Regions from separate parts of the Bacillus pfraonensis genome, predicted to be linked through region 4. Evidence: riboswitches for the same ligand, from Rfam matches in the RefSeq annotation. Region 4 holds a riboswitch; each other region holds the start of a gene.
What was found. A riboswitch is a leader RNA that binds a small molecule or an ion and turns the genes downstream of it on or off. The one in region 4 is predicted to bind S-adenosylmethionine.

Region 1 (5,068 bases), on a different contig from region 4:
TATTTATATAAAGAAAAAAGGGCTGGAAATTTCCTAGCCCCTTTCATGTCTACTCATTTACCGGAAGTACTGCTCCCTTATATTCTTTATTAATAAAATCTTGAATTTCTTTTGAATGTAAAACTTCTACTAATTCCTTAATTTCTTTTTTCTTTTCATCGCCTTTACGAACGGCAATAATATTTGCATACGGAGAATCTGATCCTTCAATTGCAATTGCATCTTTTGTAGGATTTAATTTTGCATCAATTGCATAGTTTGAATTAATGAATAACGCATCACCTTCATTATTTTCGTATAGCTTTGGCGAAAGCCCTGGCTCAACATCTGTTTTAAACTTCAAGTTCTTTGGATTCTCCACGATATCTTTGACTGTCGCTTTAACGATATCTACACCATCTTTCAGTTTAATGACGCCGCCTTTTTGCAATAATGCAAGCATACGACCGCGTTCTGCTACGTTATTACTCATAATAACCGTTCCACCATCTGGAAGGTCTTTTAATTTTTTATATTTTTCGGAATATATTCCCATTGGCTCTAAATGGATTTTCCCTGCATTTACAATTTTATATCCCTTTTCCTCGATCTCCTTATCTAAATAAGGAATGTGTTGAAAATAGTTGGCATCAATGTCTTTATCGGCTAACGCTTTATTAGGTAACACATAATCTTGGAATGTTTCAATTTTTAGTTTGATTCCTTTTTTCTCTAATATTGGCTGTGCTTTTTCTAAAATAACAGCATGTGGCACGTTAGAAGCTCCCACAACAAGTGTACTTTCATCTTTCCCGCCGCAAGCAGCTAATGCAAATACAAAGACTGCTATAAAAATGGTTAATATAATTTTCTTCATCAGATGTCACCCTTATTTTTGTAATTTTCATAACTTTTTTCATATATGCATTTTATTAGGTACAAAATAAGAGCTGGCATTTACCAGCCCTTTTGATACCTACTATTCTTTTACAGGAACAACTGCGCCTTTATATTCCTTGTCAATGAAGTCTTCAATTTCTTTAGAATGCAGCACTTCTACAAGAGCTTTAATTTCTTTCTTATCTTTATCACCTTTACGAACCGCTACTACGTTTGCATATGGAGAGTCATTTCCTTCAATCGCGATTGCATCTTTTTCTGGGTTTAATTTCGCATCAATCGCATAGTTAGAGTTAATTAGAACAGCATCGCCTTCTTTATTGTTATACACTTGTGGCAATAAACCAGGCTCGATATCCGTTTTAAATTTTAGATTTTTTGGATTATCTGCAATATCTTTTGTAGTTGCTTTAACTGGATCTACCCCATCTTTAATTTTTAAAATACCTTCTTTTTGTAAAATCGCTAAACCACGTCCATGGTCAGCGACAGAGTTACTCATAATAATCGTCGCTCCATCTGGAAGGTCTTTTAAGCTCTTATACTTTTGAGAATATACACCAATTGGTTCTAAATGAATTTTTCCGGCTACTTCAAAATCGTATTTTTTATCTTTAATTTCTTTTTCTAAGTATGGAATGTGTTGGAAGTAGTTCGCATCTAATTCCTTATCCGCTAATGATTTATTCGGCAATACATAGTCTTGGAATGTTTCAATTTTTAATTCAATTCCCTTTTTCTCTAATAAAGGTTTTGCCTTTTCTAAGATAACAGCGTGCGGTACGTTAGAAGCTCCTACAACAAGTTTCTTTTCATCTTTATCTTTCCCACCACAAGCAGCTAAACCAAAAATTGACGTTGAAATAAGTGCTGTAAGTAATAATTTTTTCATTTGAAACACCCTCCCATTTTAATTATCGTTTATCAATTCGAATTGTTACACGATCACCAATCCACTGAATTAAAAATACAACGAGTAATACACAAATTGTTGCAACGATTGTTACATCGTTATTTCCACGCTGAAATCCTTCTAAATAAGCAAGTGTACCAAGACCACCAGCACCGACAACACCAGCCATCGCTGTATAGCCTACAAGTGCAATTGTCGTTACTGTAATACCAGATACAAGTGCTGGCAAAGATTCTGGAATCAATACTTTCCAAATAATCGTACTCGTTTTTGCTCCCATTGCTTTTGAAGCTTCTATTACTCCTTTATCAATCTCACGAAGTGCAATTTCAACCATCCTTGCATAAAATGGTGCCGCTCCAATAATTAAAGCTGGTAGTGCTGCGCTTGCTCCAAGAATTGTTCCAAGGAGAATCTTCGTAAATGGAATTAATAAAATAATTAAAATGATAAATGGAATGGAACGAAAGATATTTACAAATGCTCCAATCGCTGTGTGAATCGCTCTATTTTCCCATAAATTATCCTTTGCCGTCATGAAAAGTAATAGTCCTAAAATAAGACCTAAAACAAATGTCGCAAATGCTGCGATTGCCGTCATATATAATGTTTCACCTGTTGCTTCTAGCATTTGATTCCAGTCGACGTTCGCGAGTAACTTATCCATGTGCAATCACCTCCAGCTCTACTTGCTCTTGATGGATTCCTGCTATTGCTTGTTGGATTGCCACTTCCTCACCATTTAAGTGAATCACTAAACTTCCATACGATCCATTGTTTGTTTGAGCAATATTCCCTTGAAGTACACTTACTTCTATATCATCCCGCCTCATTAATCTCTGGAGTACTGGACGCTCTACAGAATCACCAATAAACTGTAAACGAATGACTTTTCCATCTGGATATTTTTCTAATAAACTCTCAATTGTTTCATTTGTATCTTCAGAATCTGTTAGCTGTTGTACAAATCGCTTTGTAATCTCCTTCTGTGGGTTACGGAATACCTCTAGTACAGGACCCGTCTCTACAATTTTTCCTTTTTCCATGACTGCAACACGATTACAAATTTTACGAATCACATGCATCTCATGTGTAATAAGTACAATTGTTAAGCCAAGACGTTTATTAATATCTAGTAGTAAATCTAAAATTTGATCTGTTGTTTCAGGGTCAAGCGCTGACGTCGCTTCATCACATAGCAGCACTTTCGGATTATTTGCTAATGCTCTCGCAATCCCAACGCGCTGCTTTTGTCCACCGCTTAATTGAGACGGATATGCATCGCCTCTTCCTTCTAATCCAACAAGATGAATTAACTCATCTACTCGTTTTTTTCGCTTTTCCTTATCCACTCCCGCAATTTCAAGTGGAAAAGCAATGTTCTCACGTACAGTTCGTGACCACAGTAAATTAAAATGTTGAAAAATCATTCCGATTTCTTGTCTTGCCTTTCGAAGTTCATTCCCAGTAATTGCTGAAATCACACGATTTGCTATCGTAATCTGTCCTGAAGTTGGTTTCTCTAATTGATTAAATAATCTGATTAAAGAACTTTTACCAGCGCCACTATATCCGATAACACCAAAGATCTCGCCTTTTTCTATTTTTAAATTGGCATCATCTACAGCAGTGACATCACCGCTTTTTGATTTATATATTTTCTTTACATTTTCCAATAAAATCATGATGTTCACCCCTTTTTGAATTAAAAAGCGTAAGCAGCTCGTTCAGATTTACTCCCACAATTTTTATTTTTGGTGTAAGAATTACTTAAATCTAACCGTCGCCATAGCTAAATTTCTTATTAGCTCCTCTTATTATTCGAATGTCCTCCTCATTCAAACAACAAAAAAACCTTTCTGCTTTTAGAATGAGCAGAAAGGTTTATATGCGTATATCAACATGATCCCTTCCTCTCATCTCTCAAAGCATTTGCTTTGCAGGAATTGGCACCATTTCAATCTAAAAATTGACGGTTGCCGGGCTTCACAGGGCTCAGTCCCTCCACCTCTCTTGATAAGAGAAATCAGATTTAATTTTCGTCTGATTTGAAATTTATGAAATTGTCTATATTTTATGACTTGAATTGTATCAATATACACCCACTATGTCAACAAAAAAATTCTTAAAAAACGAAACTTCAGACTATTAAGCACCTACTGGCATTGGCTTACATATATGAAATACGGATTCTAATAATAACATCGTACGATACGTTCCGTTATATTGCACACGTCCGCTGTGCAATAGTGTTTGCAACCGAACATTTCCAGTAACTAATCGCCTTAAATCTTCTTCCTGAAAGCAAATAAGTTGTTCCGTTCCCCGTGTCTCTTTCAAAAGCTGTATATACTCTCTTGAAATTTGAAGTGAGCAACACTCATCTCCAAAACGAAAATTGATCGTTTTTTCTCCTTGCCGAAGAAGCGGTTCTAGATGATATTGGCTATTAGCATACGTTACAAATGATTGAAGCAACGAATATAATCTCATTCTAGTCACATCCTTCATCTCACTTTCTCCTAATACCATTCCATCTTCTCAAACAGCAATCCTGTTACTTTCTCTCGACAAATAACGTACCGCTTTGATACCTCGACATATTTCCCAGAAAATATGTCGAGGCGGCAAAAACTTTGCCGCCTACTGTAATTCTTTATATAAATATTCAACTGAATGAAATGCATATATTTTCTTCACAATTGTTCCACGCTCAAATACGAGTAAGCAAGGTACACTTTCTACTTCATACTCTCGCGCTAAATGCGGGGCATAGTTTAAGTCTAGCATTCCTATTTCTAATTCAGATATAGTTGCTTCTACCACTGTTAGCATCTTCTTTGCTAATTGGCATGTTCCACACATCGGTGTATATACATATAACACTGTTTTTTCTTGGTCTGCTATTAGAGCTGTAGCTTCAGCACCTGTCCAGTCAATCACTTCTATCATTCCTTACCGTAAATATTCTGTATAAACGTCAATGTCAGCTCCCCATAATACGTTCGCTAAATGATTAGAAGGAGCAGTAGCCACTTCACGGTACGAACGATCAATGTAAATATGCTCGGCCTGCGGGAATTCTTTTCGAAATTGTTTTCTAAGCTTTTCACCTGCAGCATCAGCATCCACTAATACATACACTTCTTTATCAAAAAACTGATCAATGAGCTCATCCATTTTCGACAAACCAATTGTACCATTTGTACAAACAATTTCCACTGGTTCACGAATAATAGATTCAATCTTTCTTCTATCTGATTTTCCTTCGACAAT
Region 2 (5,068 bases), on a different contig from region 4:
TTTTTATTTTATAGAATATATTGGAAAAAATGTATATGTTTTTCAATATATTTATGAATATTTTGTGAATATTTAAATTTCAATACATTGATATAAAGAGAATTATAGAACGTTGGGAATGTTTTTTATTGAAAAATAAAATTTATTTGAATAATTATGCTCTTGCTATATACCTACGAGAACATTATTCGTATAATGAAGAAGCGTGAATAAAAAATGGTATTAATTTTACATATAGAGGTGGAAAGAGAATGAATGCTCGGCTATTGGAACTCATTGACGTGAACACAATAGAAACCATGGCAGAACAATTTTATAAATTAACAAACATTTCACATCAACTTCTTGATCAAAATATGGAATGTATTTTTTCATTTGGTATGAATCGAGAAGAACATATAGAACTTATAAAGATTGAAATTCCGTTTTTTTTACATGAGCAACATCTTGGGTCATTTGTTGCTTGTTCAATAAAAAAAGATATCCGTACTTGTCAAAAATACTTCGAAATGCTTTCAAATCTCATTGTAGATAATGCAATGAATAAACTTCAAAATCAAACAAAAAACATACATTTACTTTCTAAAAAAGAAGAACAGTTACATACAATCTTGCAAAATATGCCCATTATGGTTGATGCTCTTGATAAAGATGGGAATTTTATATTATGGAACCGAGAATGTGAGCTTGTAACAGGTTATGCTGCAGAAGAAATCATTGAAAATCCAAAAGCACTTGAATTGCTATATCCTGATGAAAGTTATCGCAGACACATTCAAAAGAAATTTTCGATGCGTGGAAAAAGTTTTCGAGATTGGGAAATGAATTTAACATGCAAAAATGGAGAAATAAAGACAATCATGTGGTCAAACATCTCAGAACATTTTCCAGTACCTGGTTATAGTTACTGGGCAGTTGGAGTTGATATTACGCATCGAAAAGGAATTGAAGAACAATTAAAGCAACAAACATCTGAGCTAGAGCTTATTTTTAAAGCATTACCTGATTTGTGTTTTTTAACCGAAGCTGATGGAACAATTATAGATTATAAAGCTGGTTCACCAGCTAAGTTTTACGTACCTGCAGAATCGTTTATGGGGAAAAAGTTTTATGAAGTCTTACCATCACCTGTAGCACAGCAATTTCGAGGAGCGATTCACCAAGTAAGGCAAAAAGAATCTACAGTTATTGTTGAATATCCGTTAACGCTTAAAGGAAGTATTAGTTTCTTTGAAGCTAGGTGTTTACCACTTTTACAAGATAAGATTATGATAATTGTTCGAGATATTACTGAGCGGAAAAAGACTGAAGAGTTATTGAATAAATCAGATACACTTGCAGCAATTGGACAGTTAGCTGCTGGGGTAGCTCATGAAGTTCGAAATCCACTGACAGTGATTAAAGGATTTATTCAACTATTTCAAATTAATCAAGAAGATCAGGATAAATACTTCGATCTTATGCTGTCAGAAATTGAGCGAATTGAATCTATCCTTCATGAGTTTTTATCAATCGCAAAGACTGATGTCATTCCAACTGAAAAGAAAAATATTTGTTTGATATTAAGAAATGTCGTTTCATTAATTAATACAAAGGCAATCATGACAAATATTCAAATTAATCTCCATATAGAATCAAAAGAATTAATAATTGATTGCTGTGAAAATCAATTAAAACAAGTTTTTATTAATATTTTACAAAACTCAATTGAAGCAATGCCAGATGGAGGGCAAATCTCTATTTCTGTGAAAAAATTAGAACGTGAAGAGGTTATTATTAATATAGTTGATGAGGGCGTAGGAATTCCTGAAGAAAGAATAAAAAGGCTTGGTGAACCTTTTTATAGTACAAAGGAAAAAGGAACTGGCATTGGACTCATGCTCAGTTATAAAATCATTGAAAGTCATCAAGGAAGAATTAGTATCATGAGTGAGGTAGGAGTAGGAACATCCGTTACTATTTATTTACCTATGTTTCAAAGTGAGCAGGGTACTTCTCATTCAGCTATGCCATCTATAACAGGGTCTTGGTAATAGAGATTAATTTCCATTTCATATAGAGTAGCAGCAAAGAAAAGAAGCTATCTTATTATCTTGTAAGATAGCTTCTTTTCTTGATTAGCCAGCGAATTGCACTGCAATTTTGGCATGTAAAAAAGCAGTATCAAATACAGGGATAGAAAGATCTTGTTGTGAAATGAGTAACGGTATTTCTGTGCATCCTAATAAAATTCCTTCTGCCCCGTTTTTAATGAGATTTTGAACAATTTGTAAGAAACGGTCTTTGGATTGCTTTAAAATAATACCTTTACTTAACTCTTGGAGAATGACATGATGAATGAAATTTCGTTCATCTTCTTTGGGAATAATTGTTTCAATACCATAATTAGCTAGTCTCGTTTTATAAAAATCTTGTTCCATTGTTTGTTTTGTTCCAAGCAAACCAATCCGCTTCACATCATGTTCAACAATTTCTTCAGCGCTTACATCGCCAATATGAAGAAGTGGGATAGAGATTGCTTTTTCTACTTCTTCCGCAAATTGGTGTACTGTATTTGAACACATAAGTATACAATCTGCACCGGAGTGTTCTACTTTTTTAGCTACTTGAACGAGTTGGTTTTGCACTTCTTCATATTGTTGATTTTGTAGTAAATTCGTCACTTCGCCAAAATCCATGCTATATAGAACAAGCTTTGCATTATGATTATACTGAGATAAAGTTAGTGTATTAATATGTTTATAATAAAGAGATGTTGATTCCCAGCTTAATCCACCAATTAACCCAATTACTTTCATGTCTCATTCCCCCTGTTAACCTGTTTTGTTATTAATTATTCCATAATTCCGATAAGAATACAATGATTTATTTGTCATTTTATATAAAAATAAAAATAGTGAGAATAATATTGAAATTAATTCACGTTAGTGCAATAATACAAATTACAAACGAATACTTATCCAGAGAGGTGGAGGGAACGGCCCTATGAAACCTCAGCAACCCCTATTTATTCATAGAAATAGGAAGGTGCTAATTCCACAAAAGACATATTGTCTTTTGAAAGATAAGAGGATCATATATCCATACGCAAATGACCTCTTCTATAAGAGGTCATTTTTTATTGGGGAGAAAGGAAGTGAAGATGAATAATTCCATTTTCTTTTACATATAGGACTAATATAAGCTAACTAGAATGAGGGGGAATTCATATGAACAAATTATCTACAAAATTAGTCGTAGCAATTGGAATTGGTTCTGCAATATATGGGGTATTAGGTCTATGGGGACTTTCAATTGCCCCAAATACATTTATAAAACCAGCTCTGGCCATATTAACAATTTTTGGTGCGATTTTCGGACCATTTGCAGGACTTTTGATTGGTCTTATCGGTCATACAGTGACAGATACTATCGCTGGATGGGGAATATGGTGGGGATGGGTACTTAGCTCAGGCATTATTGGATTTACGATGGGACTTGTACAAAAACGAGCAAGTTTCAGTGTGGAAAATGGAACATTCGGTAATCGAGATATTTCATATTTTGCTGTAACAGGTTTACTTGGGATTGTTATTGGAATTATATTTGCCGGCGCTTTCGATATTATCGTGATGGGAGAGCCTTTAGATAAAATTATTATTCAAGTACTTGGTGCAACGATTGCAGATGTCCTTGTTTTCTTAATCCTTGGTTTACCAATTACACTTGGATTAGCGAAAGCAAATAAAAAACATACACATTTAAAAATTGAAAAGTAGGGATAGCACAATGAAGCCGATTATTTCCTTTGAACAATTTACATTTCAATATCAACAAGTGACAGAACCTACTTTAAAGAATATCACACTTCATATTTATCCAGGTGAAAAAGTATTGATTGCTGGTCGAAGTGGATCAGGAAAATCTACATTGGCCCATTGTATAAATGGGCTGATCCCTTTTTCATATGAGGGATCAAGTACTGGGAACATTTCAATATGTGGTAAGGATCCACGAAAAAGTAGTATTTTTGAGCAAAGTAAGCTTGTAGGAACTATTTTGCAAGATCAAGATTCCCAGTTTATTGGGTTAACTGTAGGGGAAGATGTTGCATTTTCGTTAGAAAATGATTGCGTAGAACAGGAGGAAATGAAGGCGGTTGTTATGGACTCTTTACAGAAAGTACAGATGCATAGATTTCACTCACGAAGCCCACATGAATTATCTGGTGGTCAAAAACAAACTGTCTCTCTTGCTGGGCTACTAACGACGGATGCTGACATATTACTATTTGATGAGCCATTAGCAAATCTAGACCCAATAAGTAGTTTAAAAGCAGTAGAACTTATTCAAAAGGTACATCAACAATTAAATAAAACAATCGTTATTATTGAGCATAGAATAGAAGAGATATTAAAATTAGACTTAGATAAAATTATATTAATAGATGAAGGGAATATTGTAGCAATCGATTCACCAAAAAAGATTTTACAAGCAAACATTTTACAAAGTATAGGGTTAAGAGAACCTATATATATTGAAGTGTTAAAAAATCTAAAAATGAATATTTTAGATGAAGAAATTTATCCAATTGAAACTTTAAATAATGAGGAGTTAAATAAAACGATAAAGCAATGGATGATGAGTTCTACTGCTTCTAAAAAACAATGTAAAAAAGAAGTCTTATGTCAAATAGAAAATCTCTCATTTTCATATTCCCACAAAAATTTCACATTAAAGGACATAACACTCTCTATACGAAGAGGAGAAATATTAGCATTATTAGGTCATAATGGTGCAGGCAAATCTACATTTGCACATTTATTAACTGGAATGAACACAGCACAGGAAGGGAAAATTGTACTTGATAATGATAATATAACTTCATGGTCTATTCGGAAACGTGGAGAAGTGATATCTTACGTCATGCAAAATCCTAATCATATGATTACACAATCTACTGTTTGGGATGAAGTTGCTTTTTCATTAAAATTACAGAAGGTTTCTAAGGCAGAAATACATAAACGAGTGGAAGATGCGTTGCAAATTTGTGGGTTATATCCATTTCGAAATTGGCCGATTCAAGCGT
Region 3 (5,068 bases), on a different contig from region 4:
CCATCTTCTCCTTCCCTTGCTTCAATAAAGGACCAAATAAAGCCAACTAAAAGTATTAAATCAATAAAGGTAATATAAAAACCAAACATAAATGACACATACAAATAAATAATAAATAAACAATTCGTTATCAAAAAGATTTTAAATGCAAATTGGCTATTCCCTTTTCTCATAACATGCCCGCCCCCAATCTGTACTGTATTATATTCACAAGAACAGAATAGTTGCGATTGGGCAGGCTAATTACATTTTTCTATATAAATTCATTTTGATTTTTGAACATATAAGCCGCTCCTATGCATGGACGAATCCTCTCTCCCACCCCCAAAAAGGAGGTTCGATTTTTATTTATACAATAAATAAGCTATCGTAAATAGACGATAGCTTTTACTGTACATTATATTTCCGTTTATAAATATTACTTAAAATGGAATAAGGAACTTGCTCATAACGAATTTTCTCCCCTGTTTCATCCATAATATACAAATTATTTCCTATATAATAGCTGCCATTTTGCCCCTTTGAATAAATGGCATATCGTTCATTTGGTAATACCGTTTTTACTTTCGTAAATTGACCATTAGGTTCTTGCCAAAATATATTCATGCGATCCACAAGTGTTACTATTCCAATTTGTTCCTCTTCCATTACTCGTCCATTCCAGCTTGTAACACGATATCCAAGTTTATGAGCTGCATATTCTGGCGATGTATAAAACTGCGAAATAATGACTTTTGTTTGTAACGATACCCGGTCATATAACCATTGTATATCGCGATCATGCATACGAATACAACCATTTGATTCCCTTCCTCCAATGGTTCCTTCTCGATTTGTACCATGAATTGCATATTCTTTTTCATTTAAACCGAGCCACCTTGTTCCAAGTGGATTGTTCGGTGCACCACCTGGAATCTTCTTACGATGATATTCTTTGTTTTTATATTTATTAATGATACAAAATGTACCTTCAGGAGTCGGCGTTTGGCGCTTTCCAGTTGTAACAGGAAACGTTTTTATATAGTTTCCATTTTCAAAAAAAGATAATTGATTTGTCTTAAGGTTAATTAGTATTAAATGATCGCTACTAGCAAAAGTGCTAATTGGTAGACAGAAAAAGAGTACTACAACGAAACATACTTTTTTCATTCATATCCCCCCAAGCATCTCCCTTTAAAGTTGACCATAATATATAATGGCACAATATTAGCTTTTACTATGAGTTCTATTCTTATGAATGAAAATACAAAGCTCCTTCCCTCTTATTTTTATCCATTTACAATCACACCACCATTCACATGAAGAATCTGTCCTGATACGTATGTTGAATCTCCTGAAGCTAAATATACATATGCAGGTGCTAGTTCGTATGGTTGACCAGGTCTCTTCATGGGAACATTACTTCCAAATTCAGCTACCTTTTTCTTATCGAAACTTGCTGGAATAAGCGGTGTCCAAATCGGACCTGGCGCAACTCCATTTACACGAATCCCTTTTTGAACTAAAGACTTTGCGAGCGAACGCGTAAAAGCAACAATCGCTCCTTTTGTTGCAGAATAATCAATGAGTTGCTCATTTCCTTCATACGCTACAATAGAAGCTGTATTTATGATTACATCACCCTCTTTTAAATGTGCGAGAGCGGCTTTTGTAACGTAAAAATAAGAAAAAATATTAACGCGAAATGTTTTTTCAAGTTGCTGCGCTGTAATGTATTCCAAACTTTGCTGCGGATATTGCTGGGCAACATTATTTACAACAATATTCAGACCACCTAGTTGCGAAGCCGCTTCCTTTACAATGTTCTGACAATGTTGTTCACTACTTAAATCACCCGGAAATAATATACATTTCACACCTTGTTTTTCCACAAGTCTTGTCGTCTCATTTGCATCTGCATGCTCATCTAAATAAGCAATAGCAATATGTGCGCCCTCTTTAGCAAAAGCAATGGCAACTGCCCTTCCAATTCCACTATCTCCTCCTGTAATAAGTACATTTTTCCCTTTTAATTTTTCACTACCACGGTAATTAGGGTCCTCGTACTTCGGAAGAGGGTCCATCATCGATTCTATTCCTGGTTGTTTATTTTGGTGTTGCGGTGGCAACGTTAAAAACTTTTTTTGTTCTGTCATGTATCTTTCAGCTCCTTCTCATTTCTCTTTCTTATGATGTACACAATAATGAAAAGTACTTATACGTGAAAAGCCGAAATATAGAAGCAATCTTACGATTAATATTCGAAATTAAGACATAAAATATGAATTGTTATAAACTTTTTATGCAAAACTCTTGCAATACAGTTAAAAAACGAATATTATATATAACTGTTGTGACAATTATTCGTGAACAGAAAGGATGTTTATATGTTTAACCTTTCAAAACATAAAACTTCTATTAAAACTGAAATTATGGCAGGTATCATTACCTTCTTAACAATGGCATATATTATTGTCGTAAATCCTATCATCCTTGGTGATGCAGGTGTTCCATTTGAACAAGCATTTACAGCGACAATTATTGCAGCTGTTGTCGGAACATTATTTATGGCAATCTTCACAAACTTACCAATTGCAATTGCACCGGGTATGGGGCTTAACGCTTATTTCTCTTACTCTGTTGTAAAAGCGCATGAAGGCATGACATTTACAATTGCATTCTCTGCTGTATTCGTAGCAGGCATGATTTTAATTTTGTTATCATTCACATCATTCCGTACAAAACTAATGGAAGCTATTCCTGAAAACTTAAAACATGCAATTACTGCTGGGATTGGCTTATTTATTGCTTTTATCGGTTTACGTATGACAGGAATTGTAGTGAAACATGACTCAAACTTAGTTGGCCTTGGAGACCTTCACTCTGCTCCAGTACTACTTGCATTAGCTGGTCTTGGAATCACACTTATTCTTATGTCTTTAAACATAAACGGCGCATTATTCTTCGGTATGTTATTAACAGGAATTATCGCTTATTTCACAGGACAGTTAACATTCTCAAACGGCATTACATCAATGCCTGGATTACCAGAAGGAATTATTGTTTCTAACCCAATTACAGCTGTTTCTGATGTCATTAATTACGGACTATACGGCGTAGTATTCTCGTTCTTCCTTGTTACGCTATTCGATACAACAGGTACACTACTTGGTGTTGCACAGCAAGGTGGATTTATGAAAGATGGCAAACTGCCGAAATCAGGACGCGCTCTTTTATCTGATTCTTTCTCAGCAACGATCGGTTCTATGTTCGGAACAACACCATCAACAGCGTACATTGAATCATCTGCAGGTGTTGCAGCTGGTGGACGTACTGGTTTAACAACAATTACAGTTGCTGCATTATTTGCGGTTGCTGCATTCTTCGGTCCTCTAGTAGGCGCTGTTTCTGGCGTATCAGCAATTACATCTCCATCATTAATTATTGTTGGTAGCTTAATGATGGGCTCTGTACGTCACATCGATTGGGATACATTCGACGAAGCATTCCCTGCATTCTTAGTAATCTTAAGCATGCCACTTACATCAAGTATCGCAACAGGTATTGCACTTGGATTCATTTCATATCCACTTATGAAAATGGCAAAAGGACAATTCCGCGCTGTACATCCACTTGTATACGTATTTGGTATTTTGTTTGCTTATCAGTTGATTTTCTTACCGCATTAAAATTCCTCGTAATGAGGAATTTTTTTTATGAAAAGTGTTTGACAACATTATATAAATGTGGAATAATTCGAACTAGTTGAATATTTGATGTCTTATCAAGAGCAGGTGGAGGGATGAGCCCTACGAAGCCCGGCAACCGACCCATAATGGGCACGGTGCTAATTCTTACAACACATTGTGTTGAAAGATAAGAGTAACGTGATAAGACGTCTTTTCTCTTTGAAAAGGCGTTTTTTATTTCCTCTCCTCCCCTCTCTTCTTACATTCAGGAGGGATTTTTTTATGAAGAAATTATGTTCCATCTTATTAATCATTCTCTTGTTCACATTAACAGCTTGTACAAATGAACAAGATGCTGTTTCTTCACAGAAACAACAAACCGTAAAAAAAGAAACGACCTCTTCACAAAGTAATTCACAGACAGAAATTCCAAAACAAGTGCAAAAACCGTTAAAAGTTGCTTTAATTATGCAAATGTCTATCGGAACATTCTCCTCCCAATATATTGAGGGGGTAAAAAAGCAAATTGAACAATTTGGTGGTAGCGTACAAGTATACAATTCCGACAATGACTTAGCGAAAATGGCAGCAAATCTAGATACTGCGATTAATTCAAAAGTTGATGGAATTTTAATTGATCACGGTCGCTCTGAGGCACTAAAGCCAGGCGTAGAAAAAGCCTTACAAGCAAACATTCCAATAGTCGCATTTGATAATGATTTACGTTTACCTGGTGTAACCGTTATTGATCAAGATGACTATAGTCTCGCATGGAAGTCGTTAAAAACATTAGCTGAAGATTTAAATGGAAAAGGAAATATAGCTGTAGTATGGGTTGGCGGCTTTGCTCCAATGGAACGTCGCAGCGTTATCATTGATGCATTTTATAAACGTTATCCAAATATAAAAGAAGTAGCTCGATTCGGTACTGCTAGTAATAACACGCCACTAGATACACAAACACAAGTAGAAGCATTATTAAAGAAATATCCTAACAAAGGCGATTTACATGCTATTTTTGCTTCTTGGGATGAATTTGCCAAAGGGGCTGTAAAAGCACTTGAACAAGCTGGTCGCACTGATATAAAAGTATACGGCATTGATTTAAGCAACGAAGATTTACAATTAATGCAAAAAGAAAACTCACCTTGGGCTGCCACAACTGCAACTGATCCAGCTGAAGTAGGTAAAGTACAGGTACGCTTCCTGTATAAAAAAATTGCCGGCGAACATACGCCAGATATTTACTCGTTAGACCCATACATTGTAAAGAAAAATAGTTTACCTACAGAAAGTATCACTATGGAACAATTGTCTAAATACATAAGCGGCTGGGGAAATTCAAAAGATGCGTACTCACCTTGGATGAACAAATTAGAGAAGGAGAAAAAACGATGACA
Region 4 (5,068 bases):
TCAGATTTTTATCAAGTTCATACAAAAATAGAAGAAATAGCAGCTGGTTTAGGGTTGTTAGATTTAGGAATGAAAAAAGATGTTTCAAAATTAAGTGGTGGCCAGCGAACAAAATTATTACTTGGGAAGCTTCTTTTAGAGAAGCCACACATTTTATTGCTAGATGAACCAACAAATTATTTAGATGCGGTTCATATCGATTGGCTAAGGGCGTATTTACAAGCATATGAAAATGCTTATATTGTCGTTTCACATGATGAATCATTTTTAAATTGTATTACAAATGTTATTTATCATTTAGAAGGGCAAACAATAAAGCGCTATGCGGGGAATTATGAAAGATTTTTATCAAGCTACCAACTTCAGAAACAACAATTACAAGCAACTTATACAAGACAGCAAAAGGAAATTGCAAATTTAGAGAGTTTTATTCAAAAAAATAAAATTAGAAAAGCGAAGCAGGCGAAAAGTCGTGAAAAGGTATTAGAGAAAATGAAAAAGCTAGGAAAGCTTAACGATGCACCAAGGCCGCGTTTTCATTTTCAAGTTCACACTGAACCTGTGAGTCGTATATTACAAGCGGAGCAGATTCAAATTGGTTATGCAGAACCATTGTTAGTTACAGGTCTTAATTTACAAGTAAAAAGAGGCGAAAAGATTGCAATTGTTGGTCATAATGGAATTGGAAAAACAACAATGTTAAAAACATTACTAGGGCAATTAAAACCATTAAGTGGAACAGTAAGTATCGGAGAACGGGTACACCCTGCATATTTTGCTCAAGAAGAATTTGCGGAAGAAATTACGCCACTTGAGCAAGTCTGGTTAGGGCGTCCGGATATGACGCAAAAAGAAATCCGGCAATCTTTAGCAAGGTGTGGTTTAAAAGAAGAGCATATTCGGCAGCCTCTTTACTTGTTAAGTGGTGGGGAACAGACAAAGGCACGTTTATGTGAGCTTATGTTAACGCGAAGTAATGTATTAATTTTAGATGAACCAACGAATCATTTAGATGTGTATGCGAAAGAAGCGTTAGGAGAAGCTTTGCGAAATTATCAAGGAACAGTTTTACTCGTTTCTCACGAGCCTTCTTTTTATAAATCTTGGGTGACACGAGTTTGGAATCTAGAGGAAATGAATGTTACGAAAAGATAAGAGGGAAATTTATTTTGGAGCGTAACTATATAAATACGCATTGAAAGACCGAGATAAACCATTCCTTTTAGGTGGGAGAGAGCATCTGTTCATGGATAGAGGCGGTCAGTGTTTTTTTTAGCCACATGCCATGTGAAAACAGAAGGAGAAAATGAGTGGAGAAATTCTTTTTTTTCATAAACATGACTTAGAGGTCGGAAAATTAAAATGGACAAAAGCATGAGAGCAGCTACGTTTTGTAGCTGCTCTCATACTTTTTACTGATTTACTTGCAAACGTTCTTGAATGAACAACAGCAACTTAACAATGCTGTCTTCTGTATAAATATCAAATTTTTGATGATGAAATTCACCATGTTCGTGATAAAAAATAAGTTCACCTTTTCCAGCCACTTCATTTATCAGCATATGAAAACTGAGTGGTGTTGCTACAATTGAGCCGTTATCATCTCTTAACAGAATTTGACAAAGCGTTTTTTGCTGTTCAACCTCATATAAAAAATCGTAATGAAAGGATTGAGCTATTTTTTCTATTTGAGAGAGGAGTAGGGTTTGTATAGCATGTGTTTCGTGCATAAAATGTAACCTCTTTTCTTGTATGCGCTGTTATCTAGTATAGTAATAATGAGTATACTTTGTACATAATTATTGCTCGTTATTTCTAGAGAGTGTCAAAATAAGTTGAACAACAATACGCAGTATATTCAGAAAAATATTATTGACAAAATTTTTTGTAAGATTTACTATTAGTACCATAACTTTTACAAAATTTAATACGGATACTCTTATCCAGAGAGGCGGAGGGACTGGCCCTATGATGCCCGGCAACCGAGCTTATGAAGAATCATAAGCTAAGGTGCTAATTCCTGCAAAACGATTTTCGTTTTGGAAGATAAGAGAGGAGCTTATTTTGTCTATTTGACACCTCTCTTATTTGAGAGGTGTTTTTTGTTTAAGAACAGATATATATGAGGGGGAATTGTATATGAAAAAATTGTTGCTAAGTATTGTAAGTGGAACGGTATTATTATTAGGCGCATGTAGTGCGGATTCAGGTAAGGAAGCAAAAGCGCTAGATGAGAAAAAAGTTACAGTTGGTGTAACGGGGGGACCGCATGAACAAATTTTTGAGAAAGTAAAGGAAGTAGCAGCAAAAGATGGCTTACAAGTTGATTTAAAGGTATTTAATGATTATGTAGCGCCAAATGTATCGTTAGACGAAAAAGATATTGATGTAAATAGTTATCAAACGAAGTCCTATTTAGATGTATTTAAAGCAGAACGCAATATGAAATTAACAGAAGTATTTTCAACGGTAACGTTCCCAATGGGAGTATATTCGAAACACTTGAAAGATGTAACCGAGTTAAAAGACGGCGATGCGATTGCTGTGCCAAATGATCCAACAAATGAACTTCGGGCTTTAAAATTATTTGAAAAAGCAGGTGTTTTAAAAGTTGATCCAAAAGCAACAGAGAAAGCAACTGCAAAAGATGTGATTGAGAATCCCAAGAATTTAAAAATTGTTGAGTTAGAGGCGTCACAATTACCAACGCAGTTAGATGAAGTGAAAGCAGCAGCAATTAATACGAATTTTGCATTAGGTGCGAAACTAAGCCCTGCTAAGGATTCTATTTTCCGTGAAGGAAAAGATTCACCATATGTAAACTGGGTGGTTGTTCGTACAGAGAATAAGGATGATGCAATCGTAAAAAAATTGAAGAAAGCGTATCAGTCTAAAGAAGTAAAAGAGTTTATCGAGAAAAAATTCGATGGTTCTGTTTTACCGTCTTGGTAGGAGCTGACTATAATGATTGAATTGAAGAATGTATCTAAGGTGTTTACAACAAAAAAAGGTAAGGTAGAGGCTCTGAAACCAACTTCCCTTAAAGTAGAAAAAGGAGAAGTGTTTGGAATCATTGGATATAGTGGTGCAGGGAAAAGTACGTTAATCCGCTGTGTAAATCTATTAGAAAAACCAACAACAGGAAACATCATTGTAAATGAAAAAGATTTAACAACTTTATCTACAAAAGAATTAGCACAAGCAAGACAAAAAATAGGGATGATTTTTCAAGGATTTAACTTATTAAAAACAGTCAATGTTTATGAAAATATTGCATTGCCTTTACGTCTAGCTGGGATTTCAAAAACTGAGATTGAAAGAAGGGTAGAAAAATATTTACGTATTGTGGACCTTTTTGATAGAAAAGATGCATATCCAAGTGAGCTTTCTGGCGGCCAAAAACAACGTGTTGCAATTGCACGTGCACTATCTTATGAACCAGAGATTTTGCTAAGTGATGAAGCGACAAGCGCGTTGGATCCAGAAACCACGGAGTCAATCTTAGACCTGTTGCTAGAAATTAATGAGAAAATTGGGATTACGATTTTGCTAATCACACATGAAATGAATGTAATCCAGCGTATATGTGATCGCGTTGCTGTGATGGAACACGGAGCTATAGTAGAAAGCGGCACAGTGAAGGATATTTTTACAAACCCACAACATGTAACAACGAATAAATTTGTGAATAGTGCTTTGGCAGTTAAAATTCCAGAAGAAGTACAAAAAGAACTGGAAAATGCTGGTGAAACTGTAACACTTTCTTTTATAGGAATTTCCTCAGGGGATCCAGCACTTGCTGTTGCTACAAAACGATTTCAAGTATACCCCAATATTTTATCGGGTAATATTACACAACTAAAACATGAAGCGTATGGTAAGCTCGTTGTTCATATGCAAGGTGAAAAACACGAGGTACAACGGGCCTTAGCATTTTTAAAAGAACAAGGAATCATCGTAGAAGGAGGTAAAGAAGAGTATGGGAAACAAATCCTTTTTGGATGAATGGGGTAAGATGATATGGGAAGCGACGATTCAAACATTTCAAATGACATCTATTTCGTTGCTTATATCAATTATTATTGCCTTGCCACTTGGTGTAACACTTGTTTTAACAAGGCCTGGTGGTCAACTAGAGAATAAAATTGTATATCCTGTTTTGAATACAATTATTAATATCATTCGTTCTATTCCATTTATTATTCTATTATTCTTCATTCTACCGTTTACAAAGCTCATTATGGGGACCTCAATTGGTGTGAAAGGTGTGATTGTACCGCTTGTTGTATTTACAGCTCCTTATATTGCGCGTTTAATGGAGACAGCTTTACTAGAAGTGGATCGCGGTGTAATTGAGGCATATCAAGCGATGGGAGTTTCTACTGTGAAAATTATTTGGCACGTTATGGTTAGAGAAGCACGTCCATCTCTTGTGCTTGGTTTAACAATCGCAACGATTGGACTAATAGGTGCAACAGCAATGGCTGGGCTTGTAGGAGCAGGGGGACTCGGAGATTTAGCATATCGATTTGGTCATCTACGGTATGAACCAGAAGTGATGTATGCAACGGTATTTATGTTAATTATTCTTGTTCAAGGCTTACAGTCTTTAGGGAATGGGATTGCTAGAAAATTAAAGAAAGATTGATGAAATGCGGTGGCTCTATTATAAGAGGTACCGCATTTTTTATTTTTAGCGTATATAAACCAAAATAAAAAATGCCATAAACTCTTTTTTTAGGCGGGCGAGAGTAGTCGGTTAGATCCTGTTTCTGCACCATGCCAGGTTAAAACAGAAAGAGAAAATGAGTGGATTCACCTGTTCTTCTTCGGACAGTAACTTATATGTCGAAAAATCAAAATGAATTTATATAGGTATAAATAAATATGGAACCTGATTTTTTGTAAACTATATTATGGTATAATTAGAATTTTTAATGTAAAATGATGGTAAAAACATGTAAGGGAGGGAGCGGCATGGATGTTTTCTTAAGCATTGCTGAAGAAAGAATTCGTCAAGCAATTAATAATGGTGACCTTGATGACCTTCCGGGGAAAGGGAAACCAC

Region 1: linked by a shared signal. The riboswitch ahead of KFD70_RS03245 (methionine ABC transporter ATP-binding protein) and the one ahead of KFD70_RS25485 (MetQ/NlpA family ABC transporter substrate-binding protein) in region 4 are both predicted to bind S-adenosylmethionine.
Region 2: linked by a shared signal. The riboswitch ahead of KFD70_RS05235 (ECF-type riboflavin transporter substrate-binding protein) and the one ahead of KFD70_RS25485 (MetQ/NlpA family ABC transporter substrate-binding protein) in region 4 are both predicted to bind S-adenosylmethionine.
Region 3: linked by a shared signal. The riboswitch ahead of KFD70_RS20070 (sugar ABC transporter substrate-binding protein) and the one ahead of KFD70_RS25485 (MetQ/NlpA family ABC transporter substrate-binding protein) in region 4 are both predicted to bind S-adenosylmethionine.

The regions. Positions count from the first base shown of each region.
Region 1 covers NZ_JAHCDO010000003.1:78,463-83,530, forward strand. Annotated here, with positions in the region: gene metQ (methionine ABC transporter substrate-binding lipoprotein MetQ) at 50-856, opposite strand; gene metQ (methionine ABC transporter substrate-binding lipoprotein MetQ) at 959-1,771, opposite strand; gene KFD70_RS03240 (methionine ABC transporter permease) at 1,794-2,459, opposite strand; gene KFD70_RS03245 (methionine ABC transporter ATP-binding protein) at 2,452-3,477, opposite strand; SAM riboswitch class I at 3,706-3,815, opposite strand; gene KFD70_RS03250 (hypothetical protein) at 3,941-4,285, opposite strand; gene KFD70_RS03255 (thioredoxin family protein) at 4,436-4,744, opposite strand; gene KFD70_RS03260 (toprim domain-containing protein) at 4,748-5,068, opposite strand, start outside.
Region 2 covers NZ_JAHCDO010000004.1:110,988-116,055, reverse strand. Annotated here, with positions in the region: gene KFD70_RS05245 (ATP-binding protein) at 252-2,033, shown strand; gene KFD70_RS05240 (aspartate/glutamate racemase family protein) at 2,118-2,798, opposite strand; SAM riboswitch class I at 2,954-3,071, shown strand; gene KFD70_RS05235 (ECF-type riboflavin transporter substrate-binding protein) at 3,210-3,758, shown strand; gene KFD70_RS05230 (ABC transporter ATP-binding protein) at 3,769-5,068, shown strand, end outside.
Region 3 covers NZ_JAHCDO010000021.1:38,286-43,353, forward strand. Annotated here, with positions in the region: gene KFD70_RS20050 (hypothetical protein) at 1-173, opposite strand, end outside; gene KFD70_RS20055 (L,D-transpeptidase) at 388-1,149, opposite strand; gene KFD70_RS20060 (SDR family oxidoreductase) at 1,269-2,135, opposite strand; gene KFD70_RS20065 (NCS2 family permease) at 2,367-3,668, shown strand; SAM riboswitch class I at 3,758-3,862, shown strand; gene KFD70_RS20070 (sugar ABC transporter substrate-binding protein) at 3,951-5,066, shown strand; gene KFD70_RS20075 (sugar ABC transporter ATP-binding protein) at 5,063-5,068, shown strand, end outside.
Region 4 covers NZ_JAHCDO010000039.1:15,494-20,561, forward strand. Annotated here, with positions in the region: gene KFD70_RS25475 (ABC-F family ATP-binding cassette domain-containing protein) at 1-1,155, shown strand, start outside; gene KFD70_RS25480 (hypothetical protein) at 1,413-1,730, opposite strand; SAM riboswitch class I at 1,937-2,053, shown strand; gene KFD70_RS25485 (MetQ/NlpA family ABC transporter substrate-binding protein) at 2,140-2,952, shown strand; gene KFD70_RS25490 (methionine ABC transporter ATP-binding protein) at 2,965-4,005, shown strand; gene KFD70_RS25495 (methionine ABC transporter permease) at 3,980-4,648, shown strand; gene KFD70_RS25500 (DnaJ family domain-containing protein) at 4,978-5,068, shown strand, end outside.